Regions from separate parts of the Spirillospora sp. NPDC047418 genome, predicted to be linked through region 4. Evidence: riboswitches for the same ligand, from Rfam matches in the RefSeq annotation. Region 4 holds a riboswitch; each other region holds the start of a gene.

Region 1 (7,568 bases), on a different contig from region 4:
GCGCGGCCGAAGCCGCTCTACAACCCGGTGCTGTGGCTGGTGGAGCGGCCCGGCGACCTGCCGCCGTGGCTGACGGCCGACAACGAGAACGTCCGCGAGATCACGATCCCGCGCCCGCATCTCGGCGACCGGCAGGAGACGGCGCGGCTGCTGGCCCGCGCGTTCGGGGTCACCGACGTCGGCGGCGACGAGGCCGCCGCGGCGGCCTGCGACGCGTTCGCCGAGCAGGCCGACGGCCTCACCCTGCAGTCGATGATCGAGGTGACCCGGCTGGCGAAGGAGCGGGGCGTCGGCATCACCGACCTGCCGGACGCCGTCCGCACCTACAAGCTCGGCGTGCTCGACAACCCGTGGAGCCGCGGCCATCTGCGCCGCCGGGTGCTGGAGGGCGAGGAGCGCGTCCCGGAGCGGGTGATCGGGCAGCCGCAGGCCGTCACCAAGACCCTGGACATACTGAAGCGGGCGGTGCTCGGCCTGTCCGGCGCGCAGGCGACCCGGTCCGGCAGCCGGCCGCGCGGCGTTCTGTTCTTCGCGGGCCCGACCGGCACGGGCAAGACCGAGCTGGCGAAGGCGATCACCGAGCTCGTGTTCGGGGACGAGTCGGCCTACCTGCGCTTCGACATGAGCGAGTTCTCCGGCGAGGGGTCCGGCGACCGGCTGATCGGGTCGCCGCCCGGCTACGTCGGGCACGAGGCGGGCGGCGAGCTGACCAACGCCGTCCGGGAGGACCCGTTCCGGGTGATCCTCTTCGACGAGATCGAGAAGGCGCACCCGCGGATCCTGGACAAGTTCCTGCAGATCCTGGAGGACGGCCGGCTCACCGACGGGCGCGGCAACACCGTCCACTTCTCCGAGTCCATCCTGATCTTCACCTCCAACCTCGGGATGTACGTCCCGGGCCGCGATCTCACGACGCGGGACGCGTCGCCGTACGCGGCGCCCGACCGTGTGCAGAACATCACACCCGGAATGTCGTACGACGAGGTCGAGCAGCGCATCAAGGGCGCGGTCGCCGACCATTTCACCGAGGTCCTCAACCGGCCGGAACTGCTCAACCGGTTCGGCGACAACATCGTCGTGTTCGACTTCATCTCCGCCGAGGCCGCGCACAAGATCTTCGACCTGCAGTTCGCGAACATCTGCCGCCGGGTCACCGAGGAGCACCGGCTCTCCCTCGCCGTGAAGGGCGACGCGCTGACCACGCTGCGCGCGTGGTGCACGGAGGAGCTCGACAAGGGCGGCCGCGGCATCGGCATGGCGCTGGAGTCGCACTTCGTCAACCCGCTGGCGCGCGCGCTGTTCGACCGCGAACTGGTGCCGGACGAGAAGGTCACGGTGACGGGCATCCGGCGCGAGGGAAGCATCGTCCATCTGGACCTCCAGTGACCGGCCCGGCCCTGCTGCTCGCCAAGGCGCACTACCCCGTGACCACACTCGGCCCCGGAACGCGCGCCGGCATCTGGACGCAGGGCTGCACGCTGCACTGCCACGGCTGCCTGTCCAGGGACACCTGGGATCCCGACCCGCGCCGCGCGGTGCCCGTCGCGACCGTTTTAGGATGGCTCGCGTCCCTGCCCGGACCGGTGGACGGAGTGACCATTTCCGGTGGTGAGCCGTTCGAGCAGCCGGCCGCGCTGGCGGCCCTGCTGCGCGGCGTCCGAGCGTGGCAGGACAAACCAGGCCGTGAGACGATTGAGTTGGACATATTGGTTTACAGCGGATATGCCTACTCGCGGCTCTCCCGCAGCGGTGAGACGCGCGAGATCCTCGACATGTGCGATGCCGTCATCACGGGACCGTACGTCGACCGGTTGAATCCCGGGGGGCGACACTCGGGGAACGGCTCCCTACTCTGGAGGGGGTCGGCCAACCAGCGTGTCGTGCCGCTGTCCCCGCTGGGGCGCGAGCGGTACGGGGCAGTGGCCGGTGTCGGCGAGACTGGAGAAGGAACAGGGCCCCGAGTACAGGTGTCCGTGGACGAAGGGCCGGAGGGAAGGCGGGTGTACTACATCGGGATCCCGCGAAGGGGTGACATGGAGCACCTGACGTCGAGGCTCGACCGCGCCGGCGTGCGCTCGGGGGATGTGTCATGGCGACCTTGAACTGTCCTGTCTGCGGCGAGCCGCACCAGCAGGGCGACCTGCTCTGCATGAACTGCGGGGCCAACCTGGCGCGCGGCGGTGGCGGCGCCCACCGGCAGGGGCCGGGCGGGTACGACGACCAGCAGCCGCCGCGGGTGCCCCCGCCGCCGGGGCCGGGTGGCCAGTACGGCGGTCCCCAGGACCAGTACGGCGGCGGCCAGGACCAGTACGGCGGCCAGCAGCAGTACGGGCAGCCGCAGCAGCCCCACGACCCGTACGGGCAGCAGGCCCCGCAGCACCAGCAGCCGGGCCAGCCCGGCCAGCAGCAGGACCCGTGGGGCGCGCCGCAGCCGCAGCAGCAGCCGGACGCCTGGGGTGCGCCCCTGCCCCCGCAGGGGCAGGACCAGCACGGCCAGCCGGGGCAGTACGGCCAGCCCCCGCACGGCGGCCAGCAGGGCGCGCCGCAGCACGGCTCCCCCCAGCAGGGGGGCCAGCCGCCGATGCAGCAGCACCAGCAGCAGCCTCCCGCGGACCAGTGGGGGCCGCCCCAGCCGCAGCAGGACCAGTGGGGTGCGCCGCCGCAGCGCGAGCAGCAGTACCAGCCGCCCCAGGACCAGTACGGCGCGCCCCCGCAGGACCAGTACGGTGCTCCGCAGCAGGACCAGTACGGCGCCCCCCAGCCGCCTCCGCAGGACCAGTACGGCGCGCCGCAAGATCAGTACGGCGCTCCGCAGGACCAGTACGGGGCCCCGCAGGACCAGTACGGCGCACCGCAGCCCCCGGCCGACCACCAGTTCGGCGGCCCGCCGCCCCAGTACGGTCAGCCTCAGCACGGCGCACCCCAGCACGGGGCACCCCAACACGGCGCACCCCAACACGGGGCGCCCCAGCAAGGGGGCCAGCCGCCGCTGCCGCCGCACGGCCGCGAGGCGACGCTGCTGCCGCCCGACCACAACCAGGGCCAGCGTCCCCCCGCCCCCGACAGCACGGCGTTCATGTGCCCGTACTGCGAGGCGGTGCTGAGCAACCCGGGCGCCGCGCAGTGCGACTCGTGCCTGCGTCCGCTGCCCAAGCAGGGCACGCCCGTCCTGCGCCTGCAGTTCCCGACCGGTGAACTGAAGGTGTCCGTCGGCCAGCACCTCGTGCTCGGCCGGGACGTGGGCCAGTCGCCGGTCGCCGCCACGTTCACGCAGTACGACAACGTGTCGCGGCGCCACTCGACGGTCTGGCTCGACCCGTCCGGCACGGCCTGGGTGCGGGACGAGGGCTCCACCAACGGGACGTTCGTCAACGGCGAGCGGCTCCCCCGCGGCGTCGAGGCGCCGCTCCGCAACGGCGACCAGCTCCGCCTGGCCGCCGACGTGACCGGGACCGTCCAGCTCAAGTAACGGCACGTGAGAAGGCGGCCCCGCGGTTCCGAGAACCGCGGGGCCGCCTCTTTCACGCGGCGGCGGGGCCGTTACCCGGCGCGCTTGGTGCGGGCGCGCGTGCGCTCGCGCTCCTTGGCGTCCAGCACGACCTTGCGGATGCGGACGTTCCCGGGCGTCACCTCGACGCACTCGTCCTCGCGGCAGAACTCCAGCGCCTCCTCCAGCGACAGGAGGCGCGCCGGGGTGAGCCGCTCCAGCTCGTCGCCGGTGGACGACCGCATGTTCGTGAGCTTCTTCTCCTTGGTGATGTTGACGTCCATGTCGTCGGCGCGGGAGTTCTCCCCGACGATCATGCCCTCGTACACCTCGGTGGTCGGCCCGACGAAGAACGTGCCGCGCTCCTGCAGGTTCGTGATCGCGTACGCGGTCGCGACACCGGACCGGTCGGCGACCAGCGAGCCCGACGGCCGGGTGCGCAGCTCGCCGAACCAGGGCTCGTAGACCTCGAAGACGTGGTGCGCCATGCCGGTGCCGCGCGTCTCGGTCATGAACTCGGTGCGGAACCCGATCAGGCCGCGGGCCGGGACGAGGAACTCCATCCGGACCCAGCCGGTGCCGTGGTTCGTCATGTGCTCCATGCGGCCCTTGCGGACCGCCATCAGCTGCGTGACGGCGCCGAGGTGCTCCTCGGGGATGTCGACGGTGAGCCGCTCGACCGGCTCGTGCTTCTTGCCGTCGATGGTCTTCGCGACGACCTGCGGCTTGCCGACGGTCAGCTCGTAGCCCTCGCGGCGCATGTTCTCGACGAGGATCGCGAGGGCCAGCTCGCCGCGGCCCTGCACCTCCCAGGCGTCCGGGCGCTCGGTCGGCAGCACCTTGATCGACACGTTGCCGACCAGCTCGCGGTCGATCCGGTCCTTGACCATGCGGGCGGTGACCTTGGTGCCCTTCTCGCGGCCCGCCATCGGCCCGGTGTTGGTGCCGATCGTCATCGAGATCGCGGGCTCGTCCACCGTGATCAGCGGCAGCGGGCGCGGGTCGTCGGGGTCGGCGATGGTGTCGCCGATCATGATGTCCGGGATGCCGGCGATGGCGATGATGTCGCCCGGGCCCGCGTCGTCGGCGGGCTTGCGGGTGAGCGCGTCCGTCATCAGCAGCTCGGTGATCTTCACCTTCTCGATGCTGCCGTCGTGCCGGCACCAGGCGACCGGCTGGCCCTTCTTGATCGTCCCGGCGCGCACCCGGCACAGCGCGATCCGGCCGAGGTAGCTGGAGGCGTCCAGGTTCGTCACGTGCGCCTGCAGCGGCGCGTCCGGGTCGTAGGACGGCGCCGGGATCGTGTCGGTGATGACCGTGAACAGCGGCTCCAGGTCGGCCGAGTCCGGCATCTCCCCGTCCGCGGGCTTGTCGAGCGAGGCCCGCCCGGCCCGGCCGGAGGCGTACACGATCGGGAAGTCGATCTGCTCCTCGTCGGCGTCGAGGTCGATGAACAACTCGTACGTCTCGTCCACGACCTCGTCGATGCGGGCGTCGGGACGGTCGGTCTTGTTCACGACCAGGATCACCGGCAGCTTCGCCTCGAGCGCCTTGCGCAGCACGAACCGGGTCTGCGGGAGCGGGCCCTCGCTGGCGTCCACCAGCAGGACGACGCCGTCCACCATGGACAGCCCGCGCTCGACCTCGCCGCCGAAGTCGGCGTGGCCGGGCGTGTCGATGATGTTGATCGTCAGCCCGTTGTGCCGGACGGCCGTGTTCTTCGCGAGAATCGTGATGCCCTTCTCGCGCTCCAGGTCGTTGGAGTCCATGACGCGGTCGTCGACGTCCTGGTTCTCGCGGAAGGCCCCGGACTGCCAGAGCATGGCGTCGACCAGCGTCGTCTTTCCGTGGTCGACGTGGGCGACGATCGCTACGTTACGGAGGTCGTCGCGCGTGGAGATGGGCATGCGGGTTACCTTGTGTGAGATTTCAGGGAGACGCCGCAGAACCACGGCAGCACTCCATTCTACGCGCCGCCGCGCGCCGCCCATCCCGAGCGCGTCCGTCACACCCGTCAGCGGGCTTCACACGGGCCCCGATTCGCGTACTTTGCCGATCCTTTGTAATCTTCCCGAGATCCGGTCGTCCGAAGCCCCACCCCCCGGGGCTGCGTCCGGAACGCCGAATCTCCCGCACGCCGGGAGAACCGGGGACCCACCTCCCTGGGGTGAATCGGCGCCCGCCGCGAGCGCGCGCCGTAGGGCGACTCCTGGCCCGAACCCGTCAGCTAACCCGGTAGGCGCGCGAGGAGAGGAGAACACCGGCTTGGCACCGGACCCCCACCGGCGGCGCCGCGTCGCGCCCGCCGCCACCGCGGCCACCATGCTCCTGATCGGCCTCGGCGCCACCGCGCCCGTCGCCGCGCACGCCGCCGGACCGTTCGCGCTCACCGCGGCCGCGACCGCGCCGACCCCCACCCCGACCACGGAGCAGGGCCTGCGCAAGAGCCTCGACGCGCTGAACGAAGAGGCCGAGATCCTCACCGAGAAGTTCAACAAGGCGCGGGTGGACTGGAAGGCTGCGCAGAAGGCCCAGCGGGACGCCACCAGGGCGGCGGAGACACTGCGCGCCCAGGCCGGCCCGGCCCGCGAGCAGCTCGGGCGGATGGCCGCCGCCACCTACATGGCCGGCGCCCCCGACGCGATCTTCGGTGCCGACGGCTCCCCGGAGGGGCTGTCCGAGCGCGCCTACCTCACCCAGAACCAGGCCGCCGCCGTCCAGGCCCTGAAGAAGCAGATCGACCGGGCCGAGGCCGCGCAGCGCACCGCCGAGGCCAAGACCGCGCAGGTCCAGAAGGCCTGGGAGGACGCCAAGAAGGCGCGCGCGGACGCCAAGGCCAAGGTCACCGAGGTGATGAAGCGCCTCGACAAGCTGACCACCACGAGCGCCCGCGACCCCCGCACCGGCCTCAGCGCGACGATCAAGGGCTCCGGCCTGCCCGCCAAGATGGCCCGCAAGGCGTACGGCAAGATCGGCTCCCCGTACGTGTGGGCCGCCGCCGGCCCGAGCAGCTTCGACTGCTCCGGCCTCGTCGTCTGGGCCTACGCCCAGGTCGGCAGGTCCGGCCTCCCGCACTACACCGGCGACCTGTACCAGCTCGGCACGAAGGTGTCCCGCGGCGCGCTCCGCTCCGGCGACCTGGTCTACTTCGGCGGCAACCTCCACCACATGGGCATCTACCTCAGCGACGGCAAGTACCTGCACGCCCCGCAGACCGGCGACGTGGTGAAGATCTCCAAGCTCTCCGACCGCTCCGACTACGCGGGCGCCAACCGCATCTCCTGACCGGCCCTCCCACGCGGCCCCTCGATCGTCGGGGGCTTCCTGCGGCGCGGTAGGAAGCCCCCGGCGTTTTTTTGGTATTTTTCTCCTCCTTCGGGCCTGGCGGCCCTCCATCGTCGAAGAACACGTGCGATCGCTGCATCGCATCCGACTCGCCTGGCGGCTCGCTGCGCGATCAGGTTCTCGCTCCGCTCGAACCTGCCTTCGGTCGCGATCGCGACGCTTGGGTCGTTGCGTGGTTGCTGCGCCGGTTGATGTCGTTGGACACGCCGGCCCGCCCGTTCCGGGCTCCGGTCGTGGGCGTCTGGGGGGCTAGGTCAGGCCCTCTTGGGCGAGTTGGTCTATGACGGGGCGGTCGCCGGGGAGCCAGGCGACCTCGTAGAGCTCGTGCGGGGCCAGCCAGCGTAGGGCCAGGTGTTCCAGGGGCCGGGGTTCTCCCTCGATGATCTCGGCCGTCCAGATGCGGAGGACCGCCTTCTCGCTCAGGCGCCAGTCGCCGCCGACGCGGCGGCGCAGCCGGACCTTGATCGCCAGTTCCTCGTGGCACTCGCGGACCAGGGCGTCCTCGTCCGACTCGCCCGGATCGACCTTTCCGCCCGGCAGCTCCCAGCCGCCCGCCATGTGCGGCGGCTCGGCCCGCTGCGCGCTGAGCAGCCGTCCGTCCGCGATGATCGCCGCACCCACGACCACGAGATCGATCGCGATCAGCCCCTCTCCGTCACGGCGGCCCGCGGGCCGCGCTCGCCCCGTGCGGCGTCGGCCAGCCGCGTCGCGTCCTGGACGATCTCCTCCAGATGGC
Region 2 (7,568 bases), on a different contig from region 4:
GTCAGGGGGCCGCCGTCCCAGATGTCGGCGTCGTCCTTGAATCCGTGGGACGTTCCATCCCCGGCGATCGTCCAGGTGCCGGAAGCCGGTGCGAAGGCCAGGTAGCGGGTGCGGGCCACGTAGCCCTTGTCGAACCCGCGCAGCCTGTAGCGCACCTCGACGCGGACGACCGCGCTCTCGCCGGACGCGGCCTGGGTGTTGGAGAGACGCTCCTGCCACCCCTCCAGGGGGAGCTTGCGGAGGTTGTCGTACATGCGCGACTGCGCGTCCTGGAACGCCCTGGGCGCGTGGCCCACGGTGGCGAGGAAGGCGATGCGGTCGCCGTCCCGCACCGCCCGCGCGCGGTTGGCGAGGACGGTTCCGGCGGCGTCGGGGCCGAACGGGCCGGCCGCCTCGGCGGAGTCGCCGGGGGAGGCGCGGGTCCCGGCCGCGCCGTCGCCGCCGGACCGCGCGCCGAGGAGGCAGGCGCCGCCCGCGAGCAGCGCGGCGGCCCCGCTCGCGCCCAGGGCGAGCGCCCTGCGCCGCGTCACGGGGCCGCCGCGCTCCGGATCGTCCTCCATGCGCGCGATCCTATGCAGCGCGCGCCGCCGGAGGCGCCATCACGAGCTTTCCCCGGGGATGCCCCGGCCTCGACCGAACGGGTAGGAATCCGGCCTCCCACTCAGCGGGGCAGGGGAGCCGATCCGCCCCCTGGCGCGGATCGCTCGCCGAGTGCCGCCGAGGGCCGTCTCCAGTAGGTAGAAGAGATCAGAGTTGAGGGAGCGCCGGCCGGCGTCTCGCCCGCTCGACCCGGCGTGCGCGGACGTCGGCGGGGACCCGCGGAGTGACACGCCCACCAAGGGTAACTCACAGTATCGTCAAGAACACGTAGAGGCAGTGTCTGGTCGGCGGTATGGCGATACCGGCACACCACGAGCACGGCATCGGGAACGCCCGGTTCGGGTTCCGGCTGCGGCTGTCGTCTACTGCCGAGCGGGCGCTGCTGGCCGAGTGGGATCGCTGCCGGTGGGTGTGGAATGAATGCGTCGCCCAGTCGAAGGCCGCGCATCGGGCGGGCGCCACGTGCGGGCCCGCGCAACTGGACAAGATGTTGACCGGGTGGCGCGCCGAGAAGTCCTGGCTGCGCAAGGGGACGTCGGTGCCGCAGCAGCAGACCCATCCGCGACTTCGGCCGATCACGGGCCAGGGCGCTCAAAGACATCGTCGAAGGTTTGCCGGTCCGGCAGCGGGCGGGGATGCCCCGGTTCAAGAAGCGGGACCTGACCGATCCGACCCTCAACTACACCCGCCGCGGGTTCCGACTGCGGGACGGGCGCCTGCACCTGGCCGGGGGGCATTGTGGCGGGGGTACGCCTCGTTCGTCGCGACGGCGCGGGTGGAGCCTCTGCCGGCCACCGGACGGGTCCTGGGTGTGGACTGGGGCGTGACCGAGACCGCGACGACCACCTCGGGCGACCACGACCTGCCGCACTCCGAGCACGGTAAGAAGGCACAGGCGCGGCTGGCGCGCTACCAGCGGCAGATGGCGCGGCGCCGCGCCCCCACGGGCAAGAAGCAGTCCAAGGGGTATCGGCGGGCGCGGAAACTGGCGGCCAAAACGCACACGAAGGTCGCCCGACAGCGCCGGGACGACGCCCGCAAGTGGGCGAAGAAGGTGATGCGCGACCATGACGCGGTCGCGGTCGAGGACTTCCGCCCCAAGTTCCTCGCCAAGAGCACGATGGCGCGCAAGGCCGCCGACGCCGCGATCGGCGACACCAAGAAGGCCCTGATCGAGATGGGCCGCAAACACGGCCGAGACGTCCGCCTGGTGGGCCCGGCGTACACCACGATGGACTGCGGCGACTGCGGCGACTGCGGCGCGAGAGCCAAGCACCGCCTGCCGCTGTCCGAGCGCATCTACACCTGCACCGCGTGCGGGACGTCCCGTCCCAGGGACAAGAACTCCGCGCGCGTGATGCTGGTCCGGGCGGGAGGGGACCCGAACGATCCCCTCCCGCCAGGGAGGGGAGCAGTCAAGACTTGTAGTCGGGGTACCCGTAGCCGACGATGTCGTCGGCGGAGCGCTTCTTGATCTTGACGGCGTTGCCGGTGTTGCCCTCGACCGTCTCCACGGTGCCGTCGTCGATCTTCTTGATCACCATGCCGACGTGCCTGATGCGCGAGACGTCCTTGCTGCCGTCCCACGCGTAGAAGACGATCGCGCCCGGCTTCGGCTCGGTGCCCCAGCGGCCGTGCTGCTGGAACCACCTGGCGTGCGCGACCGTCCAGGCGTCGCTGCCGACCTGGTCGGTGAAGCCGATCTGCTCGCCGACCCAGGAGACGAACATGTCGCACCACTGCGCGCCGCTGTAGCCGCCGATGGAGCCGCCGTCGCGGGCGACCGTCTCCTGGGCGCGGGCCGTGCTCATGTACCACTTCTGGAACTTGGTGTCGCCGCCGCCGTCCTCGGTGATCCCCACCTGGGACTTGGCGATCTTGATGGCCTCCGCGGCGGTGGGCCGGGACTCCCCGGACTTCTGGGGAGGGGCCTGCCGCGGCTCGTCCTTCGCGTCCTTCTTGGGCGCCGCCTTGGACGTACTGCGCGGACCGTCCTTGGAGGAGCCCTTGGACGAGCCCTTCGACGACTCGTGCGACGGGCCGCCGCCCGCCTTCTTGGCCGCGGTGACGCCGGCCGCCGCGGCGGTCGCCGGGGCGGGCCCGAACGGCAGGACGGACGCCTGCGCGGTGGCCGCGGCGGTGCCGAGAACGGCGGCGCCGACGATCACGCCGCCGGTCGTCCGCCAGGTGATGGACAGGGAGCCGGGCTTGCGGTGCTTGCCCGGGGTCTTCTTGCGATGCGCGCCTGGCACGGGGGGATCTCTCCTCGACTTCCATGCCGCCTACCGGGTTAGCTGACGGGTTCGGGCGTGGAAGCCGCCCTACGGCCGCCCATGGGCAGGCCGATTCACCCCGAAAAAGGACACAGTGGGTCCCCGGCTCCGCGTCCGGCGCGCGTGTGCGCGGCCGTCGGCGGACTCGGCGGTGACGTGCCGCGTGCGGGCACGCCGGTTCGGATGGGTCTCCGCCGGACGGTCGCGTCCGCGGAGGGCAGGGGTGTTCCGGGCGTGGCCGTCCGATGGGCGGCCACGCCCAGGAAACGCTGCGGAACTCACTCCTTCGCTCTTCCAGACGCCTACCGGGTTAGCTGACGGGTTCGGGCGTGGAAGCTGGCCCTACGGCGGGCTCCACCGGAACGGGGCCGGTAGAGGCGCACCGATTCACCCCGGGTGCCGGAATGCCCGTCCGGGAGGTGTCCCGGACTCCGGCGGTGTGGGTCCCCGGTTCCGCGCTGAGGCGGATTCGGCGCTGCCGCTGCGATCCTGGGGGCGAGATGGGGCCCGGCGCGGGACCTGTCTCCCGCGTGCGAACGAGCGGCGCTGATGTTGTGGGCGGACGGCCCGTTGCCGGGAGCGTCCGGAGCCTGGCCCGGAGATCCGCCGTGGACGCGCTCTCAGCGCCATGCACGCTGCGGGCGTGCACACGGTGGCCGGACCGGCCGCGGTCCACGACGGGACCGCTGCGGCACCGTTCGGGTGCCGCGGGGCGACGCGTGGAGCGTGCCGCCCGGGGGGAGCGGCGCGTGGCTCGCGCCGCCTGACACGCGGCGGCTGGATGCGCCGCGTGGGACCGAGGCGCCTGGTGGGTGCCGCGGGGCCGCGGCGCCTGGAGGGCGCCGGGGTGGTGACAAGGTACCAAAGCCCCAACAGAAGGCAAACCCCCCCAAAATCAACAACGGACCAGGTCAACCCTGGTCCGTTGCCGATGAGAACCCTCAGGCGCCCCTCAGCGGAGCGCCCGGCGGGGCGTCAGGGACGCCCGGCGCCGTAGTAATTGCTCAGGTAGTAGCCCGAGGTGATGCTGACGACCGTGACGGTCTTGCCGCTGCTGGGAGCGTGGATCATCTTGCCGTTGCCCACGTACAGGCCGACGTGGCCGAGGCCGCTGAAGAACACCAGGTCGCCCGGCTGGAGGTCGCTCTTGGCGACCCGCTTGGTCGCGGCCCACTGGGAGTTGGTGGTGCGGGTGATGTTGACGCCCGCGGCCGCCCACGCCTTCATGGTCAGGCCGGAGCAGTCCCACTGGTCCGGTCCCTCGGAGCCCCAGTGGTAGGGGTCCCCGTACTGGGCGTAGGCGAAGTCGATCGCGGTGCGGGCCGAGCCGCTGGCCGGGCCGTTGTAGGTGGCGCCGCCCCCGCCTCCGCCGCCGGAGGACGACGTGCCGCCGCCGAGGCTGCGCACCAGCGCCTTCTGCTTCTTGACCTTGTCGTTGAGTTCCTTCTTCTTCTTCGACAGCTCGTCCTGCTTCTGCTTCACCTCGTCGTAGGCCGCCTTGGCCTGCGCCTGCTCCCGGCGGAGCCGCTGGGCGGTCGCGAGGAACTGGGTGAGCTGGGAGCTGCGCTCGTGCGACAGGTGGGAGAAGACGGCCGCCTGGTCGAGGATCGCCTGCGGGTCCTTGCTGCCCACGAAGCCCGTGACGTCGGCGGAGTCGCCGTTCTTGTAGGCGGCGGCCGCCATCTGGGCGATCTTGGAGCGCTGCTCGTCGAAGGTCGCCTGCTCCTGCTTGGCCGCCTTCGTCGACATGCTGTACTTCTTCTTGGCGACCTTGAGCTTCTCGTTGTTCTGGTTGTACTTCTCGACCTCTTGGTCCATCTGCTCGTTGAGCTTGTTGAGCTTCTTCTGGGCCTGCGCCTTGGTCGGCTTCGGCTCGGCGTGCGCCGCCACCGGGACGTAGGTCAGGGAGGCCGTCAGGCTCAGGGCGGCGACGGCCGCCAGGCGTCGGGAGGCGGCTCTGCTCGCCAGGCCGCCTCTCCGGTCGCGCCCCTGTGCTGGTGCCCCGATGAGATCTTTGGCCACGGTCGGTCTCGCCCCTCTCGTCCACGACGTCAGCCGACGACACTAGCGACGGGCAACAACCGTCACAACCGATTCGTCACTCTTTGATTGACATCGGCGATCATTGTCTCTTTTTTGTGACATTCTGATCACGGGGAGCGACCCGTCCCTTATCGGGGCCTTATGGGTTCCTTATGACCGGCCCAGCCGCCGCAGCAGCAGGGTGGAGGGGCACGGCCGGGCCTGCGCGCGGCGGGCCGCGTCGGCGACCTCCCGGTCCGACGACACCACCACGACCGGACGGCCCGGCGGCTCGGCCCGCACCAGCTCGCCGATCAGCTCGTCCGCGGTCTGGCCGGGGGCGCTGAACTTCACCCGGACGCCGCGCGGCGCCACGATCGCCACCGGCGCGTCCAGCTCCGCGCCGTCGAACACGCATGTCACCTCGGCGCGGGTCTGCGCCGCCAGCCCGCCGAGCCCGGACACCAGCCGGCTGCGCTGGTCCGAGAGCGGCAGCTCGCCGTACCCGGTCTTCGTGACGTTGTAGCCGTCCACCACCAGGTGCACCTGCGGCAGGGCCAGCAGCCGGTCGAGCAGCTGCGGGTCGCCGTCGGACAGCGCCCGGCCCGGGACCGCGCGCTGCGCCGCCCCGCCGACCATGTCGGCCGGGCGGCCGATCGTGGAGGGCAGCGCCAGCTCGCGGCGGACGCCCTGCGCCGCGTCCACGAGCGTGTCGAGCAGCATCCGCAGCCGGACGTCGTCGACGTTGCGCCCCTCCCGCGCCGCGCGCTTGGCGGCCTCCGCGGCGGCCTCCGCCTGGGCGGCGCGGGCGCGCAGCCTGCGCAGCTCCTTCTCGGACGCGGCGGTCGACTCGCGCGCGGCGGCCAGCTCCCGCTCGCTGCCGGCCGCGACTGCGGCCGAGCGCTCCTCGGCCGCCCGGAACCGGGTGCGGGCGTCGTGCAGCTTGCGGCGCAGCTCGGCGACCTCGGCCTTGGTCTCGCGCAGCTCGGCGCGCAGCTTGTCCAGCTCGGCGGAGCGCGCGCCGCGGGCGGCGGCCAGCTCCTCGCGCAGCGCGGCGACGCGGCGCTCGGCGGCCTCCTCCTCCGACGCGGTCGCGGAGCGGTCCAGCTCGGCGCGGGCCGACTCCACGAGCGCCGTCCAGCCCGCGGGCCGCAGCAGGTAGGCTAGCACCGCGACCCGCACCGGGTCGGCGGCGGGCGGTACCCGCCCGCCCTCGACGGCCTCCGCCAGGTCGGCCTCCGCCTCGCGCAGCACCCCGGCGACCCGCTCCCGGAAGCCGGGGTCCTTCTCCAGCACCGCCGCGATGTGCTGCCCGGCGAGCTTGGCGCGCTTGCGGCGCTCGAACCGCGCGAACCGGCGCAGCGGCGCGGGGACCTCGTCGGCGGGCAGCGACCCGATCAGCTCCGCGGCGGCCTCCACCACGGACTGCCGTACGGGTTCGGGGAGGGGCCGGCTGAGATTCTCTTCCCCGGGAGCGTGGGGGGTCGCACCCCCGGAAGGAGGCGGATTCTCTTCGGACTCCGTGCAGCCGGGGGTCGCTTCGGGGCCGCTGTCGATGATCCCGCTCCTTCCGGGGTGCGCCGGTGGGCTGTGTCTTCCCTACCGCCCCGAGTCTTAATCGGCGATCGACCAGGGCGGACGTGCGGTATGCCGGATCGCGCCGGGTTCCCCCGAACGTCCCCGCGGCCCCCCGGCCCGGCGGGACGCGCCGGCGCCCCCCAACCCTAGCGGCCCCGGCTTCTGTCGGTGGGGTCCTCTACGGTCGCGGACATGACGAGTCCGCAGGGTGCGCAGGGTGCGGGAATCCAGGGCACGCTGGACGACCTCGGCACCCCGCTCGCCGAGGTCACCTTCGTGGTGGTCGACCTGGAGACGACGGGCGGCTCGGCCGCCGACTCGGCCATCACCGAGATCGGCGCGGTGAAGGTGCGCGGGGGAGCCGAGCTCGGCGAGCTCGGCACGCTGGTCGACCCGGGCGGGCCCGTCCCGCCGTTCATCACCGCGCTGACCGGCATCACCACGGCGATGGTGACGGCCGCGCCGCGCATCGAGTCGGTGCTGCCGGCGTTCCTGGAGTTCGCCCGCGGCTGCGTGCTCGTCGCGCACAACGCCCCGTTCGACATCGGCTTCCTGAAGAGCGCCTGCGCCGCGAACGGCCACCCGTGGCCCGCGTTCCCCGTCGTCGACACGGTCGACCTGGCGCGCCGCGTCCTGTCCAGGGACGAGGTGCCCAACTGCAAGCTCGGCACGCTCGCCCGGTTCTTCCGGACGTCCAGCGAGCCGACGCACCGCGCCCTCGCCGACGCCCGCGCCACCGTGGAGGTCCTGCACGGCCTCATCGAGCGGCTCGGCTCGTTCGGCGTCACCTCGCTGGAGGAGATGCGCGGCTTCGCCAAGGCGCCCACCCCCGAGCAGCGCCGCAAGCGGCACCTCGCCGACGACGTGCCGAGCACGCCCGGCGTCTACCTGTTCGAGGACCACGCCGGCGAGGTGCTCTACGTCGGCAAGAGCGGCGACCTGCGCTCGCGCGTGCGCAGCTACTTCACCGGCTCGGAGACGCGCCGGCGGGTCCGCGAGATGGTCGGGCTCGCCGAGCGCGTCCGGACGATCGTGTGCACCACCGGGCTGGAGGCCGAGGTCCGCGAGCTGCGGCTGATCGCCGCGCACAAGCCG
Region 3 (7,568 bases), on a different contig from region 4:
TCTGGTCTCGGCATGGGGACCGCACCCGGAGGAGAGGTGGCAGTGCACACCACGCGTCCGTCGTCTGAGGACACGGCGAAACCACCCGTCGCCCGGATCGTCCTGGCCGTCCGAAGCCGGCCCCGGCGAGCGCTGATCCTCTCCGTCGCGGCCCTCGTCATCGTCACGGTCGTCGGCTACGGCGGCGCGGCGGCGTACGCCGGGAACGACGTACTGCGGGGAACGACGGCCTTGGGGGTCGACATCGGCGGGCTCAGTGAGCGGGACGCCGTGGAACGCCTCGACCGGAAACTCGGTCCACGCGCCGCTCAAGCACTCCACCTTCGAGTACGGGGCCAGGACGTGACGCTTGAACCTGCGAAGGCCGGGCTGTCCCTGGATTCCCGCGCGACCGTCGACGCGGCCCTGGAAGGCAGGTTCGGGTTCACTTCGGTCTTCTCCGCCGTCTTCGGCGGACGGGAGATCACTCCTCAGATCCGCATGGACGAGACCCGGTTCGCCGCCGCTCTGGGCCAGATCAACAAGCGGATCGGCACGCCCGTACGGGAAGGGGCGGTGAAGTTCCACGGCACCACACCCGAGACCGTACTTCCGCAACCGGGCGTCGGGCTGGACGCTCGCACGGCCACCGCTCCGGTCAAGGCCGCTTTCCTCGCGGCGCTGGAGGGTAAGCCCACCACTCCGGAACTGCAGACAAGCCCGCTGCGGCCGAAGGCAGATGCGAACGAGATCCGCCAGGTCGCGGCGGGCCCGGCCCGGGTTGCCGTTTCCGGGCCGATCACCCTGGCCGTCGATGGCGAGCAGATCACGGTGGAGCCCAAGAGCTTCGCTCCCCACCTGGTCTTCGCACCTGATGACTCGGGCAAGGTGGGTCCACGTGTCGACGGTCCGGCGTTGGCGCGGGAGCTAGGGACGCGGTTGCGTGATCTTGAGCGCCCGGCTCGCGATGCGACATTCAAGGTCAAGTCGGGCAAGCTTCGGCTCGTTCCCTCCACGGAAGGCCGGGGAGTCGATTCCCGAGCACTCGGTGACGCGGTCGCCGGAGCGGTCCTGCGACCGCAGGGGCGTGAGGTGAGCGTGCCGATGACCGTCGACAAGCCGCGAGTCGCGACCGACCAGGCCCGCAAAATGGGCATCAAGCAGAAGATCAGCTCCTTCACCACGCGCCATCCGTGCTGCGCGCCTCGGGTCAAGAACATCCACACCATCGCCGGCATCCTCGACGGCTACATCGTCGGGCCCGGCGAGACCTTCTCCCTCAACGGAATCGTCGGCAAGCGCGACAAGGCGCGCGGCTTTGTCGAGGCACCGATGATCCTCAACGGACGGTACGTCGACGATGTCGGCGGCGGGATCTCGCAGTTCGCGACGACGATGTTCAACGCCGTGTTCTTCGGTGGGCTGCAGGACGTCCAGCACACCCCTCACTCGTACTACATCTCCCGCTATCCGGCCGGACGGGAGTCGACCGTCTCCTTCCCCCAGCCGGACTTCCGGTGGCGCAACGACTCGCCGTACGGCGTCCTCGTCGACACGGCCTACACCGACACGTCCCTCACCGTGAGCTTCTGGAGCACTAAGCGCTACGAGATCGAATCGAAGAGTTCCGAGAAGTACGCGATCAAGAGCTTCGAGAGCAAGACCGAGTCGGGGCCGAAGTGCATCCCGATGCCCGGTGCGGAGGGTTTCCAGATCGACGTCTGGCGCATCTTCAAGCAGAACGGGAAGGAGGTGCGCCGCCAGAAGTTCCACACCACGTATCAGGCCGAGCCCCGCATCACGTGCCGGTAGCGAGCGACAGCCCGCGTTCCCGCCCACAGCCGATTCTCCGGCACAATGTGCGCAGGACGGAGGTGGCGCGTGGCCGGATTGGGTGGAGCACTCGAGCGTTCCATCATGGACGTGCTCTGGGACGCGCCCGGCCCGCTGCGGGTGCGTGAGCTGCTCGCGAAGCTGAACGAGGACGCCGACAAGGCCCTGGCCTACAACACCGTCCAGACCGTGGCCGAGAGGCTGGCGCAGAAGGGGCTGCTGCGGCGCACCCCCGACGGGACGGCCTTCCGCTACGCCCCCACCCGCGCGCGGGAGGAGTACGCGGTCGAGTTGATGCTCGACGCGCTCACCGAGTCCGACGACCACGGCAGCATCCTGGCGAGGTTCGCCGAAGCCGTCCCGCCTGAGGACGCGCGCCACCTGCTGGACGCCCTGCGCCAACGGACGTCCGGCGAGCAGGGGGAATGACGGCGTGATCTACCTCGTGATCAGTCTGGTGTCCACGGCGGTCCTGCTGGGCTGCCTGGCGGGGCCCGCCCTCGATCGGCTCCGCCGCCCCGCCGCGCATCCGGGGATCGCCATCGCCTGCTGGTTCGCGGCTCTGGCCGGCACCTTCATCGCCGACATCGGGATCGTCGCGGTGGCGCTGCTGTCGCCGCCGGCGCCCGGCCACGGCCTGTTGGAGTGGCTGCGCAACTGCCTGCCGCACCACGGCGACGAGGCGATCATCATGGCAGCGGCCGCGAGCCTGGTGCTGCTGACGGCCTGCTGCTCTAGGCTCGTCCGCAGCCTGCCGCGGCTCAGACGAGCCGTGCGGCACCGGCGCCGGCACTGGGAGATGCTCCGGCTCGTCGCCAAGGAGCATGGACGGCACGACGACGTACTCGTCCTCGACCACCCCGTCCCCGTGGCGTACTCGCTCCCCGCCCGACAGCGCGCGATCGTGGTAAGCACCGGCACGCAGGAGACCCTCACTCCCGAAGAGTTCGGCGCTGTCCTGGTCCACGAACGGACGCATCTACGTCAGCGGCACCACACGATGCTACTCATCCTCGACCTCGCCTACGCGCTCCTGCCCTGGTTGCCGACCGTCCGCCGGGCGAAGAAGACCCTGCCGCTGCTGCTGGAGATGGCCGCGGACGACGCGGCGGCCCGGGCCTGTGGCAGGCGGACGCTCGTCGACGCCCTGTGCCGGCTCGCGGCGACACCAGGTGTGGCAGGCGCCCTCGGCGCCGCGGGCCCCTCCACAGGGGCGCTCACGGAACGAGTGCTGCGGCTGGAGTCCGCCGAGGCGGTGAAGCCGCGCCGGGCGGCCAGGGCGGCAGCCTCCGCCTTCGTCACCATCGCCGTCGCCACGCCCCTCCTGGTCGCCGCCGCGACCATCGTGCAGCTGTCCGAGATCTGCTGAGGCCGTCCCTTACCGGCCGGTCATTAACACATCGTTGAGACTCCAGAGGCGGTTTGTCGCAATCGGCCGCTTGGGTGGCGAATGAGGCCGCTATCTCCTACGCTCCGTAGGAGCCATCGTGGGGTGTCCCCGCCGGGGACAGCGGTGGCCACGCCGAATCCCGCGGCCCCGCGCCGTCCGAGGAACCGGGGAACCGTTTTCCACTGGGGTGAATCCGCTCCCCCGAGCGGTAGGGCGACTCCGGCCCGAACCCGCCAGCTCACCCGGTAGGCGTACTGGAGAGGACAGTGCATGCAGCGACGAGCTGCCGGAGAGAGAACGCCGATCCGCCGCCGGTTCATCATGAGCACGGCATGGACGGCATCGATCGCCGTTTCCGCGACGCTCGTGGCTCCCCCGCCCGCTTGGGCAGAGCCCAAGCCGACCCGCAAAGAGCTGACTGCTCAGCAGAAGAAGCTCGCCGACGAGGCGGAGAAGCTCAGCGAGCAGTACAACGGGTTGCGCGTGCGCCTGCAGCAGGCGCAGCGCGCCGCCAAGGTGGCCGAGGGCAACGCCGTCCGCCAGAAGAAGGCGCTGGACGAGGCCCGGGACCGGATCGTCAAGCTCGCCGCCGACAGCTACAAGAACGGTCCGACGGACCCGGCGGTCGCCTTCGCCTCAGCGGACGACCCACAGGCCGTGCTGGACAAGTCGGCCACGCTCAACTACTTCGCCCGCCAGGACAGCACCCGTGTCGCCCACCTGCTCCAGACGATGCAATCCGCGGAACGATCCCGCAAGTCGGCTGAAGCACGCGCGAAGCAGGTGCGCGAGCTCACCGACGAGGCGAAGAAGAAGCGTAAGGAGCTCCAGACCAAGCTGAAGAAGGTCGAAGCCAAGCTGGGCGTTGGGTCCGGCGGACGCACCAGCGCGGGACCCGCCCCGAACGTTGATCCAGGTGGGGCCTCGGCCAAGGCCATGGGGGCGGTCAGGGCGGCCCTGAGCCAGCGCGGCGTTCCGTACTCGTGGGGCGGCGGCAATGCGTCGGGCCCGTCCTACGGCACCGCCCAGGGCGCCAACATCAAGGGCTTCGACTGCTCGGGACTGACGCTGTACGCCTACGCCCAGGTCGGCATCAGCCTCCCCCACTACACCGGCAGCCAGTTCACCGCTGGCACGCGTGTCTCCCAGAGCCAGCTCAAGCCCGGCGACCTGGTCTTCTTCTACAGCGACCTCCACCACATGGGCATGTACATCGGCAACGGCAAGATGGTCCACGCCCCGCAGACCGGCGACGTCGTCAAGATCAGCTCGATCTCCGGCCGCCCGTTCGCCGGCGGCGTCCGCGTGGCCTGACCACCGCGCGCCGAACCCCCCGTACCGCGTCCCCGTCACCCGCCCCCGGGGTGACGGGGACGTCTTTGTGCTGCCATCCCTGTGGCCAGCCCACCGGACGCCCCGCACCCACCCTCTACTATTCGACGAAGTAGTAGAGGGACGTGCCTTGGGACGCTGCCGCAAGTTCAACCCGAGCGGGGAGATGCTCCCGTGCGGGTCGATAGCGGTGCAGCGCCATCCTTCGTGGGACCGGGGCCAGGAACTGGACCGTCCGAGTTTGTTTGGGGATCTCGGACGGCCAGCCGGTCGACGTCATCGTCACCTATACGAGCTGTCCGGCAGTGCACGTCCATCCGGGCGTGGTCCTTCGCCCGTGGAGAAGCAGATATGGGGTCGAAGAGGGCGACGCCGTGCATCTACGCATACCAGGCCGGCCCCGTCGGGTTGTGACCCCGGCTCGGCCGTTACACCGGAAAGTGGCAGTGGCGTTCGAGGATCGCCGTAATGGCCGGGTTGGCAGCGAGAGCCAGCGGCAGCGTCACAAGCAGGGCGATACCGATGCTGCCGGTGAGACGTCCTGCGCGGGACAGGGGATCGTGGGGCGCGAGAAGGCGGCGGACCCGCAGAAGTGCCGTGCCACCGCCCGCCCCCATGGCCATGGTCGGCGTCCGGCCGCCGGCGACGGCCACCAGCGCCGCCGCGAGGGTGACGCGGTCGTGTTTGCGGGCGGCCACGTCATCGGCCAGCAACTCCAGCAACCTGGGAACCTCCGCCCTGGCGGCGCGGAGGAGCGGTACGGTGGGGAACGCACGGCCGAATGCCACGGCGAGGTTGATCGCGAGATCGTGGCGGCCCGCCAGATGCGCGCGCTCGTGGGCGAGGACCGCGGACAGCTGATCCTCGGGAAGCCGTTCGAGCGCCCCCGTGCTCAGCACGACACAGCGTCGGCGTCCTGGCAGGCAGTAGGCCAGCGGCTGATCGTAATCGACGACCAGGGCGCCCAGGTCCCGGCGGCGGCGGGCCACCATGGTGAGCGTCTGCATGTGTCGGCGCCGCTGAAGCGCGGTCGCGATGAAGGCGGTCAGGACATGTCCGGCCGTCCAGAGCAGGACGCCGCAGGCCACGAAGAGCCCGGCGTAGCCCGCGACCGGCTGTGGCGGGACCTCGTAGTGCACGCGCAGCATCAGGCGGCATGCCGCCAGCAGGTCCGCCAGGCCGTGCGGTGCCCGGACGATCGGCACCACGAGCATCAGGCCGGCGAGGACCACCGCGGCGATGACGGACGCTCCGGCCGCCTGCCAGGCGAGCACACCGAGCCGTGGAGCCCGGTCGGCCCATCCGCGGGCGCGCAGCAGCCGGGGACCCAGGATTCCCAGCAGCGCCGCATAGGCGAGGAGGGTGGCGACCGCGGTCACGTGGTATCCCGCGGCTTCACGACGTTAAGAGCCGCTTGCAGGGCTTCGCTTTCCTCTGGCGACAAGTCGGACAGGAAGTGGACGAGCGCTGCGGCCTGGTTGCTGCTGGTCGCAAGCGCCTCACGCATGAGCTTGGCCGTGTAGCCCTCTCGCGAGGCGACCGCCTCGTACTCATAAGCGCGCCCGACGCGCTTCCTACGCAGCCATCCTTTCTTGTGCAAGTTGTCCATCACGGTCATCACCGTGGTGTAGGCGATCGACCGCTCACGCTGAAGGTCTTCAAGGACCTCGCGGACGTTGGCGGGGCGGCCATAGGACCACATCCGGTCCATGACCGCGGCCTCCAGGTCGCCGAAGCGCTGCCCGGGCATGATCTACCGCCTTCCGACGTCCCGCCTGCTGGATCGGCTCTGCATACTACAGTCCATAGTAGTTTTCTCTCGCTAGCGCGTGCCGAGATCAATTCGGCTCGACGGTGCCCCACACCACTCCGACGCCCGGTACCGGCTGACGGTGCCCTACGGTGCGGAACCCGGCGTCCTCGAAGGCCTCCACCCAGAACTCTCCAGTCGCTGTCGTCTCGCGGAGAGTGTGGAGCGTCGACCGGAAGAACCGGCCGGCGCTGCGATCGATTCGCCCTCTTCCGCAGGACCCCGAATCGCTCAGGAACTGTCGGCGCCTACCGGCGGACCGCGTCCGGTCGGGCATCAGGTCGGCGATCACCAACCGTCCTCCCGGGCGGAGCCAGCGCAGCGCGCGGGGAACCAGCGCCCGCTTTTCAGGGTTGTCGCAGTGGTGGAGGGCCAGGCCGCTCACGATCAGATCGCAGCTCTGGCGCGGCATGATCAGCTCGGTGATCCGGACGCTCTCCGTCCTGATGTCCGGGCAACCCGACTCACGCGCGCGTGCTGCCAACCTCGTCGCCAGGACCCTGGACGGCTCCACCGCGACCAGTTCGGCGACCTCGCCGGAGAGTGGGATGGCGAGCATGCCGACCCCTGCGCCAAGGTCGACGCACCGGTCCTGCGGCCGTGGTGCGGCCCTGAGCCGGATCTCGGCGCTGAGCGCGGCCGAAGCCGACTCGGTGAGCAGATGGTGATGCCACTGCCGCGCCGTTCCGTCCGTCATGCGCTCGGCTCTCATCGTCATCGTCCAACCTCCATGGTATCTACTACCAGGCCTCGTAGGTAAATGCATCAGGTGGGCGTGGAGACGTCTGCACCGGTTCCGACCACCGGAGGACCGGCGTGCGCGTTCCCCCAGACGATGCCCGCCTCCTGGACGACCTGGATGTGGCCCACGTCGCTGAACCCCGCATCGGTGAACGCGCGCCGCCAGAAGTCCGGCGGGGCCGGCTGCTCGTCGCCGAGCCGCAGCCCGAGCCGGGTGACGTTCTTGGCGATCCGCCACATGCCGCCGGGGCCCTTGGCGGCGAGCGCCTTGACCTTCGCGCCGAGGACCTTGCGGTCGTCGGCGCCGAGTCCCCGGCCGAACATCATGTCCGCCACGACCAGGCGTCCCCCTGGCTTGAGCCAGCCGTGGACGCGCGCGACGAGTTCGCGCTTCTGCGGATTCGTCACGTGGTGGAGGGCGTAGTTGGAGACGACCACGTCCAGGGACGCGGCCGGTATGCGCAGCATGTTCAGGTCGCCCGC
Region 4 (7,568 bases):
GTGCCGTCCTGGAAGTGCACGGTGCGCCCGTCGAGCCGGGAGATGTCGCCCTTCGCCGTCACGTCGCCGGAGCCGAGCCGCAGGGGCAGCTCCACCGACTGGGTCGGGTGCGCCTCCAGGAACTGATGGTTCGGCTTCGGCAGCCCGTACCGCTCCGGCCGGCCCGAGATCAGCGGCTGGCCCAGCTGGGCGATCTTCCGCTGCCAGGACAGCGGGACGTGGGGGACGGTCTGGAAGAGCTCGTCCGCCGGCCGTCCGGCGAGGTACTTCGGCACGATCCAGGCGCTGGACCGGGTGGACAGGGTGACCTGGTTGCCCAGTGCCTTGGACGAGACCTCCACGGCGATGTCGGCCGCGCTGTTGCCGATGCCCACGACGAGGATCCGCGTGCCGGACAGTTCGAGCGGCGTCCGCGGATCGATGTAGGCGTGGGAGTGGAGGGACTCGCCCGTGAACTCGCCCGGGAAGTCCGGAAACCGCGGGTCCCAGTGGTGGCCGTTGGCGACGACCAGGAAATCGAACCTGGTCGTCTCCCCGGACTGCGCGTCCAGCTCCCAGCCGCCGCCGTCGAGGCGCCGCGCACGCACCACACCGTTCTCGAACTCGATGTTCCGCTTGAGGTCGAACGCCGCGGCGTAGTCCTCGAGGTACGCCTTGATCTGGCTGTGGTGCGGGAAGTCCGGATACGACCTGTCCATCGGGAAGTCCTTGAAGGACAGCCGCTCCTTGGACGTGTCGATGTGCAGCGAGCGGTACGCGCTGCTGTGCCCGTTGGGGTTGCCGAACGCCCAGTTGCCTCCGATCCGGTCGGAGGTCTCGAAGCACACGTACGGCACGCCGTAGTCGCCGAGCATCTTGCCGGTGGTCAGCCCGCTGATACCGGCGCCGATCACGGCGGTGGTCGGAGGCGGCACGGAAGCTCCTGCCCGCAAAGTGTGACGAACGTGACAACCCACAAGCTAGCGGCGACTTTTGACACGCGTCAACCACTGTCGACACACGTGCGGAGCTCACATGGGGGGTGGTCGGGGAAAGATCGGGAACACCCGGCGCCGTGACGCTGTTGGTGAATCCTTGGAAGGGCATGATGCGGGCATAAACGAGGTTTGTGCTTGGTTTGCTTTTCTTGTGAAGGTTGCTTACCTTCTATCCGAATCTTGCAGCGCGCCCCATGCGTTGCCGCCGGCCGTGCGATGTGCGGCCGAGGATCGCGGAGCGGTATCCGCACGCGATGCGCGCCATGTGACGCGCGCACCCTCACCGAGATCAGTCGCTGAGATACATCCGTAAAAGTCTGCGCCGCGCCATGCGGTGCGAGGCCGAGTCCGTCCCGGTCGATGCGGCCGGACGGAGCCGGGGACCCAGTGTTCCAGGGGTGAATCGGCGCGCCGAACGGTCGCGCCGTAGGGCTGCTTCCATGCCCGAATCCGTCAGCTAACCCGGTAGGCGTCATGGAAGACAAGGAGATTCCCTGCATGACCGGTCGTTTCGATCGTCTTTCGCTCACCCGGTTCTCCTCCGAGGACAAGGCCGTCGGCGTCGCCGCCGGTGCGGTCCTGGCCGGAGCCGTCGGACTCGCCGTCCTCAACCCCCTGGCCGGCGGCAGCGCCGCGGCCGAGACCCCCGCCCAGGCCGCCGCCGCGGTCGCCGAGCAGAGCACGACCTCCAACAGCACCACCTCCAAGAACGCGGCGATGACCACAGCCGAGGCCAAGAAGGCCGGCTACAAGGTCGCGCCGGGCGCGGTGCAGGCATCCCAGGTCATCAAGCTGGCCGAGAAGCAGGTCGGCATCAGCGAGGGCAAGGCCGGCCAGACCAAGTTCCACGACTGGTACGTCTCCACCCCGCACGCCAAGGCCACCGCCCAGCGCGACGGCGGGTTCTCGGTCAAGGCCTACAACGGCGCCCAGTGGTGCGACATGTTCGTGTCCTGGCTCGGCGCCCAGACCGGCGTGAAGAACATGGGCTGGGACGCCTACACCGTCCAGCACGCCACCTGGTTCAAGAAGACCGACCGCTGGGGCGACAAGCCCAAGCCCGGCGCCGTGGTCTTCTTCGACTGGAAGAACGGCTCCAACGGCTCCATCGGCGGCATCGACCACGTCGGCCTTGTGGTGAAGGACAACGGCGACGGCACCGTGAAGACCATCGAGGGCAACAGCAACAACGAGGTCCAGAAGAAGACCCGCGACACCTCCCAGATCGTCGGCTACGGCTACCCCGACTACGCCAAGAAGTAGCCCCAACCCCAGACCCACCACCCCCGAAGGCGCCCGGCCCCCCGCCGGGCGCCTTCGGGCGTTCGGAATGAAAGCCTCCGCTAGCACGTCCGTCACCGCGCCCAGATCACGCACGGCTACTCCGCGCCCGGACCGGGTCGCCGATGCATCCATCGGAGGGGTACTCGGGCGCGGTCAGATGTCGACCTGGGAACCCATGATGACCGTGCGCGTTTCGGGCAGGCGGAAGTAGCCGGCGGGATTGGCGGCGTTGCGGGCCAGTACCAGGAACAGTCGCTTGCGCCACCGCCGCATGCCGGGTGCCTGGGTCAGCCCCAGCGTCACCTTGGACAGGAAGTAGGAGGCGTGGTCTGGATCGAAGCGCAGTTCGGCGCCGGGGAGCAGGGCGGCTCGGCGCAGAGCGGCGGGCAGATCCTGCGGGTCTTGGAAACCGTGCCGGACGCAGACATGGACGATGCCGTCGTCGCGATAGCCGAGATCGTCGATGCTGAGCTGCTGCGCGGCAGGGATGTAGGGGACGTCCTCGGACACCATCGAGACGATCACCACATGCTCGTGGACGACGTGGTTGTGCTCGTAGTTGGCGCGCAACGCGATCGGGGTCGTCGTCTTGCCCTGGTGGGGGAAGACCGCGGTGCCTGGCACGCGCTGGACCCCGTCCCGGTGCAGCTTCTCGATGAACTCCGGCAACGGTCCCTCTTTGGCGGCACGGCGTGCGGTGACGATCTCGCGCCCGCGCTCCCAGGTCGTCATCACCGTGAACACCGAGATCCCGATCAGCAGCGGCAGCCAGCCGCCGTGGGTCACCTTGGTGAGGTTCGCCGAGAAGTAGGTGATCTCCGCGCCGCCGAGCACGAGCGCGGTCACGATGAGCTTCCAGGCCGCCCAGCGCCAGGCGACCCGCGCGACGACCAGGAACAGCGTGGTGGTGATCAGGAAGGTGCCGGTGACGGCCATGCCGTAGGCGGTCGCCAGCCGTTGGGACGAGCGGAAGCCCAGCATCAGGATCAGCACGCCCGCGAACAGGATCCAGTTGACTGCGGGTACGTACACCTGCCCGGCCTCGCGCGGCGAGGTGTGGCGGACGCGCAGGTGCGGCAGGTATCCGAGCCGGACCGCTTGGCGCGACACCGAGAACGCACCGGAGATCACCGCCTGCGAGGCGATCACCGTCGCGGCGGTGGCCAGCACCACCATCGGCAGCCGTGCCCAGCCGGGGAACAACAGGAAGAACGGGTTCTGGGTGTTGCGGGGATCATCCAGGATCAGCGCGCCCTGACCGAGATAGTTCAGGGTCAGGGCCGGGAACACGACGGCGAACCAGGCACGGCGGATGGGCCCTTTGCCGAAGTGTCCCATGTCGGCGTACAGCGCTTCGGCCCCGGTGATCACCAGGACCACCGCTCCCATCGCGATGAACGCGGTGTAGGGACGGTCGGCGATGAACGCGGCGGCGTACGTCGGCGACAGGCCCCGCACGATGCCGGGCCGATCGACCAGCTGAATCAGTCCTCCCGCCGCCAGCGCGGCGAACCACAGCAGCATGACGGGCCCGAACAGGCTCGCCACCCGGTGCGTGCCCCAGCTCTGCACGACGAACAGGAACGCCAGGATCGTCGCGGCGACCGGCACCACCACGTGTGCCAGCTCCGGGCTGCTCACCTGCAGGCCCTCCACCGCCGACAGCACCGAGATCGCCGGGGTGATCACGCTGTCGCCGTAGAACAGCGAGGCGCCGAACACGCCCAGCGCCATCACCAGGGCCGCCCCTCCCCGCGCGCCGCCGAGCACCCGGCGCACCAGTGCCGCGAGCGCCATCACGCCGCCCTCGCCGTCGTTGTCGGCCCGCAGGATCAGCGTCACGTACTTCACCGACACGATCAGCGTGATCGTCCAGAACACCAGCGAGATCGCGCCGTAGACGTCACCGCTGGTCGGACGGACCGCTCCATGGTCGATCGAGAACACCGTCTGCAGGGAGTACAACGGGCTGGTGCCGATGTCCCCATAGACGACACCCAGCGCACCCACCGTCAACGCGGCACGCCCCCGCGCCCCGGACGCGGAGGCGCCGGGCTCGGACGCCGCCGCCCCAGGCACCATCTCCCCGTCGCCCATAACGGCATACCTAACCGCCCGCGGCACCCCGGAAGCCTCACCAGGTGATCTGTGTCCAGGTCGGACGGCTGAGCCGGGCGAAGGAGATCTCGGGCCGCGGACTTCGTGTCCCGCGGGACGGCACTTTCAGGACGGTACGCAAGTGCCCAACTTTCGCGGCCAAGACTGGCACACAGTACATAGCGGAAGCGGTCCCGCTCGCGGCAGAATTACCTTGATGCCGAGATACTTGGCGGCCGTCCGCTCGTCCACGTCCGGACCGGCGTGCAGGCACCCCGGCAACCAGGCGCGATGCCCCGTACCGCGCGCTCACGGCGCTGATGCGCGGGAGATATGAGGTGGTTGTCATGATCGTTGGAATTCTCAAGGAGGATGCGCCCGGCGAGCGGCGGGTGGCGGTGACGCCGGACACCGTCACCCGGCTGCAGAAGCTCGGGTACGAGGTGGTCGTCGAGTCCGGTGCCGGAGCGGGCGCCGGCTTCGCCGATGACCGGTACGAGGCCGCGGGCGCCGCCATCGGCGACGCGGAGGCCGCGGACGTGGTGCTGGGCGTCGCCCCGCCCTCACCCGAGCGGCTGGACGCCCTGCGACCGGGCGCCACGCTGATCGGCCTGCTGAGCCCCCGCTTCAGACCGGACCTGGTGGAGGACCTCGCCCAGCGCCCCATCACGGCGCTGTCCCTGGACGCGGTGCCGCGGATCTCCCGGGCGCAGTCGTTCGACGTGCTCTCCTCGATGGCCAATATCGCCGGATACCGGGCGGTGATCGAGGCCGCGCACGAGTTCGGCCGGTTCTTCACGGGCCAGGTGACCGCGGCGGGCAAGGTGCCGCCGGCGAAGGTGCTGGTCGCGGGGGCCGGCGTCGCCGGGCTCGCGGCGATCGGCGCGGCCGGCAGCCTGGGCGCGATCGTCCGGGCCACCGACCCGCGGCCGGAGGTCGCCGACCAGGTGCGCTCGCTCGGCGGCGACTACCTCGCCGTCGCCGAGGCCGAGCCGCACGACACCCCGGGTACCGGGTACGCCAGGGAGATGCCGGACGACTACAACATCCGCGCGGCCGCGCTGTACGCCGAGCAGTGCCGTGACGTCGACATCGTCGTCACCACCGCGCTCATTCCCGGCCGGCCCGCGCCGAAGCTGATCACCGCCGAGATGGTGGCGGCGATGCGGCCGGGTTCGGTGATCGTCGACATGGCCGCGGCCAACGGCGGCAACGTCGAGGGGACGGTTCCCGGCGAGCGGGTCGTCACCGGGAACGGCGTGATCATCCTCGGCTACACCGACCTGGCCGGGCGGCTGCCCGCCCAGGCGTCCCAGATGTACGGCACCAACCTGGTCAACCTGATCCAGCTGATGACCCCGCAGCGGGACGGCGAACTCGTCCTGGACTTCGACGACGTCGTGCAGCGCTCGATGACCGTCGTCCGCGAGGGGGAGCTCACCTGGCCGCCGCCACCGGTGCCCGTGTCGGCGGCCCCGGCGGCCGTCCGGCCGGCGCCGCGGGAGACCGAGGCGGACGACCCGGTCGGCAGGGCGAGCCCCGGGCTGCGCCGGGTCGGCGCCGCCATCGCGGCCGCCGGGATGTTCGGCCTGATCGCGGTCTCGCCGGCGGCGCTGCAGGTGCACCTGACCGTGTTCGCGCTGGCCATCGTGATCGGCTACTACGTGATCGGGAACGTGCACCACGCACTGCACACCCCGCTGATGTCGGTGACCAACGCGATCTCCGGGATCATCGTGGTCGGAGCACTGGTGCAGATCGGCACGGGAAGCGCCGCGATCAGCGTCCTCTCACTCGCGGCGATCCTGCTCGCGAGCATCAACGTCTTCGGCGGATTCGCGGTCACCCGCCGCATGCTCGCCATGTTCATCAGGAGCTAGGCAATGACGGTCGCAACCGCGGCGACCGCGGCGTACATCGTCGCGGCGCTGTTCTTCATCCGCGCGCTGGCCGGGCTCTCCCGGCACGAATCCGCGCGGCTGGGCAACGCCTACGGCATGCTCGGCATGGCCGTGGCGCTCGTCGCCACCATCGCCCTCACCGTCGACGACGGCATCGACCTCCCCGCGTTCGGGCTGCTCGTGGCCGCGATCGCGGTCGGCGCGCTGATCGGCCTGCAGCGGGCCAGGTCGGTGGAGATGACCGCGATGCCCGAGCTAATCGCGCTGCTGCACAGCTTCGTCGGGCTGGCCGCGGTCCTGGTCGGCTGGAGCGGCTACCTGCACGTCGAGCACCACCCCGGGGGGACGGAGGCGGCGGCGCTCGCCCGCGAGGGCATGCTCGGCATCCACAGCGCCGAGGTCTTCATCGGCGTCCTCATCGGCGGCGTCACCTTCACCGGCTCGGTCGTGGCCTACGGCAAGCTGTCGGGCAGGTTGAAGTCCGCGCCGCTGATGCTGCCGGGCAAGAACCTGCTCAACGCCGCGGCGCTCGTCGTGTTCTCCGCGCTCACGGTCGCCTTCGTCGTCGAGCCCCGGCTGTGGGAGCTCATCGCGGTCACCGCGGTGGCGCTGCTGCTCGGCTGGCATCTGGTCGCCTCCATCGGTGGCGGCGACATGCCGGTGGTGGTCTCCATGCTGAACAGCTACTCCGGCTGGGCGGCCGCGGCGTCCGGGTTCCTGCTCGGCAACGACCTCCTGATCATCGTGGGCGCGCTGGTGGGCTCCTCGGGCGCCTACCTGTCGGCCATCATGTGCAGGGCGATGAACCGCTCGTTCCTGTCGGTCATCGCCGGCGGGTTCGGCCTCGAGGCGCCCGCCGCGTCCGGCGCCGACCACGGCCGGCACCGGGAGATCACCGCCGCGGAGGCCGCCGAGGCGCTCACCGCGGCCTCCTCGGTGATCATCATTCCCGGCTACGGCATGGCCGTCGCCCAGGCACAGGCCCCCGTCGCCGCGCTGACCGCGCGGCTGCGCGACCTCGGCGCCCAGGTCAGGTTCGGCATCCACCCGGTCGCCGGCCGCCTCCCCGGCCACATGAACGTCCTGCTCGCCGAGGCAAAGGTGCCCTACGACCTGGTGCTGGAGATGGACGAGATCAACGACGACTTCGGCGCCACCGACGTGGTCCTGGTGATCGGCGCCAACGACATCGTCAACCCGGCCGCCGAAGAGGACCCCGCGAGCCCCATCGCCGGCATGCCCGTCCTGGAGGTCTGGAACGCCCGGCAGGTCATCGTGTTCAAACGCTCCATGGCCACCGGGTACGCCG

What was found. A riboswitch is a leader RNA that binds a small molecule or an ion and turns the genes downstream of it on or off. The one in region 4 is predicted to bind cyclic di-AMP.
Region 1: linked by a shared signal. The riboswitch ahead of ABZ806_RS21600 (C40 family peptidase) and the one ahead of ABZ806_RS22725 (CHAP domain-containing protein) in region 4 are both predicted to bind cyclic di-AMP.
Region 2: linked by a shared signal. The riboswitch ahead of ABZ806_RS11145 (CHAP domain-containing protein) and the one ahead of ABZ806_RS22725 (CHAP domain-containing protein) in region 4 are both predicted to bind cyclic di-AMP.
Region 3: linked by a shared signal. The riboswitch ahead of ABZ806_RS23275 (C40 family peptidase) and the one ahead of ABZ806_RS22725 (CHAP domain-containing protein) in region 4 are both predicted to bind cyclic di-AMP.

The regions. Positions count from the first base shown of each region.
Region 1 is NZ_JBEYTW010000033.1:51,891-59,458, reverse strand. Features, by position in the region: gene ABZ806_RS21620 (AAA family ATPase) at 1-1,386, shown strand, start outside; gene ABZ806_RS21615 (4Fe-4S single cluster domain-containing protein) at 1,383-2,102, shown strand; gene ABZ806_RS21610 (FHA domain-containing protein) at 2,090-3,469, shown strand; gene typA (translational GTPase TypA) at 3,541-5,394, opposite strand; cyclic di-AMP (ydaO/yuaA leader) riboswitch at 5,597-5,745, shown strand; gene ABZ806_RS21600 (C40 family peptidase) at 5,753-6,772, shown strand; gene ABZ806_RS21595 ((deoxy)nucleoside triphosphate pyrophosphohydrolase) at 7,082-7,468, opposite strand; gene ABZ806_RS21590 (Mut7-C RNAse domain-containing protein) at 7,474-7,568, opposite strand, start outside.
Region 2 is NZ_JBEYTW010000013.1:99,753-107,320, reverse strand. Features, by position in the region: gene ABZ806_RS11155 (hypothetical protein) at 1-560, opposite strand, end outside; gene ABZ806_RS11150 (RNA-guided endonuclease InsQ/TnpB family protein) at 893-2,074, shown strand; gene ABZ806_RS11145 (CHAP domain-containing protein) at 2,016-2,852, opposite strand; cyclic di-AMP (ydaO/yuaA leader) riboswitch at 2,864-3,003, opposite strand; cyclic di-AMP (ydaO/yuaA leader) riboswitch at 3,158-3,358, opposite strand; gene ABZ806_RS11140 (C40 family peptidase) at 3,849-4,895, opposite strand; gene ABZ806_RS11135 (NYN domain-containing protein) at 5,067-6,314, opposite strand; gene ABZ806_RS11130 (DEDD exonuclease domain-containing protein) at 6,666-7,568, shown strand, end outside.
Region 3 is NZ_JBEYTW010000038.1:16,038-23,605, reverse strand. Features, by position in the region: gene ABZ806_RS23290 (VanW family protein) at 37-1,791, shown strand; gene ABZ806_RS23285 (BlaI/MecI/CopY family transcriptional regulator) at 1,837-2,241, shown strand; gene ABZ806_RS23280 (M56 family metallopeptidase) at 2,246-3,181, shown strand; cyclic di-AMP (ydaO/yuaA leader) riboswitch at 3,323-3,469, shown strand; gene ABZ806_RS23275 (C40 family peptidase) at 3,473-4,516, shown strand; gene ABZ806_RS23270 (M56 family metallopeptidase) at 4,963-5,913, opposite strand; gene ABZ806_RS23265 (BlaI/MecI/CopY family transcriptional regulator) at 5,910-6,284, opposite strand; gene ABZ806_RS23260 (class I SAM-dependent methyltransferase) at 6,373-7,062, opposite strand; gene ABZ806_RS23255 (class I SAM-dependent methyltransferase) at 7,110-7,568, opposite strand, start outside.
Region 4 is NZ_JBEYTW010000036.1:40,531-48,098, reverse strand. Features, by position in the region: gene ABZ806_RS22730 (flavin-containing monooxygenase) at 1-914, opposite strand, end outside; cyclic di-AMP (ydaO/yuaA leader) riboswitch at 1,308-1,464, shown strand; gene ABZ806_RS22725 (CHAP domain-containing protein) at 1,476-2,240, shown strand; gene ABZ806_RS22720 (potassium transporter Kup) at 2,415-4,358, opposite strand; gene ABZ806_RS22715 (Re/Si-specific NAD(P)(+) transhydrogenase subunit alpha) at 4,706-6,238, shown strand; gene pntB (Re/Si-specific NAD(P)(+) transhydrogenase subunit beta) at 6,242-7,568, shown strand, end outside.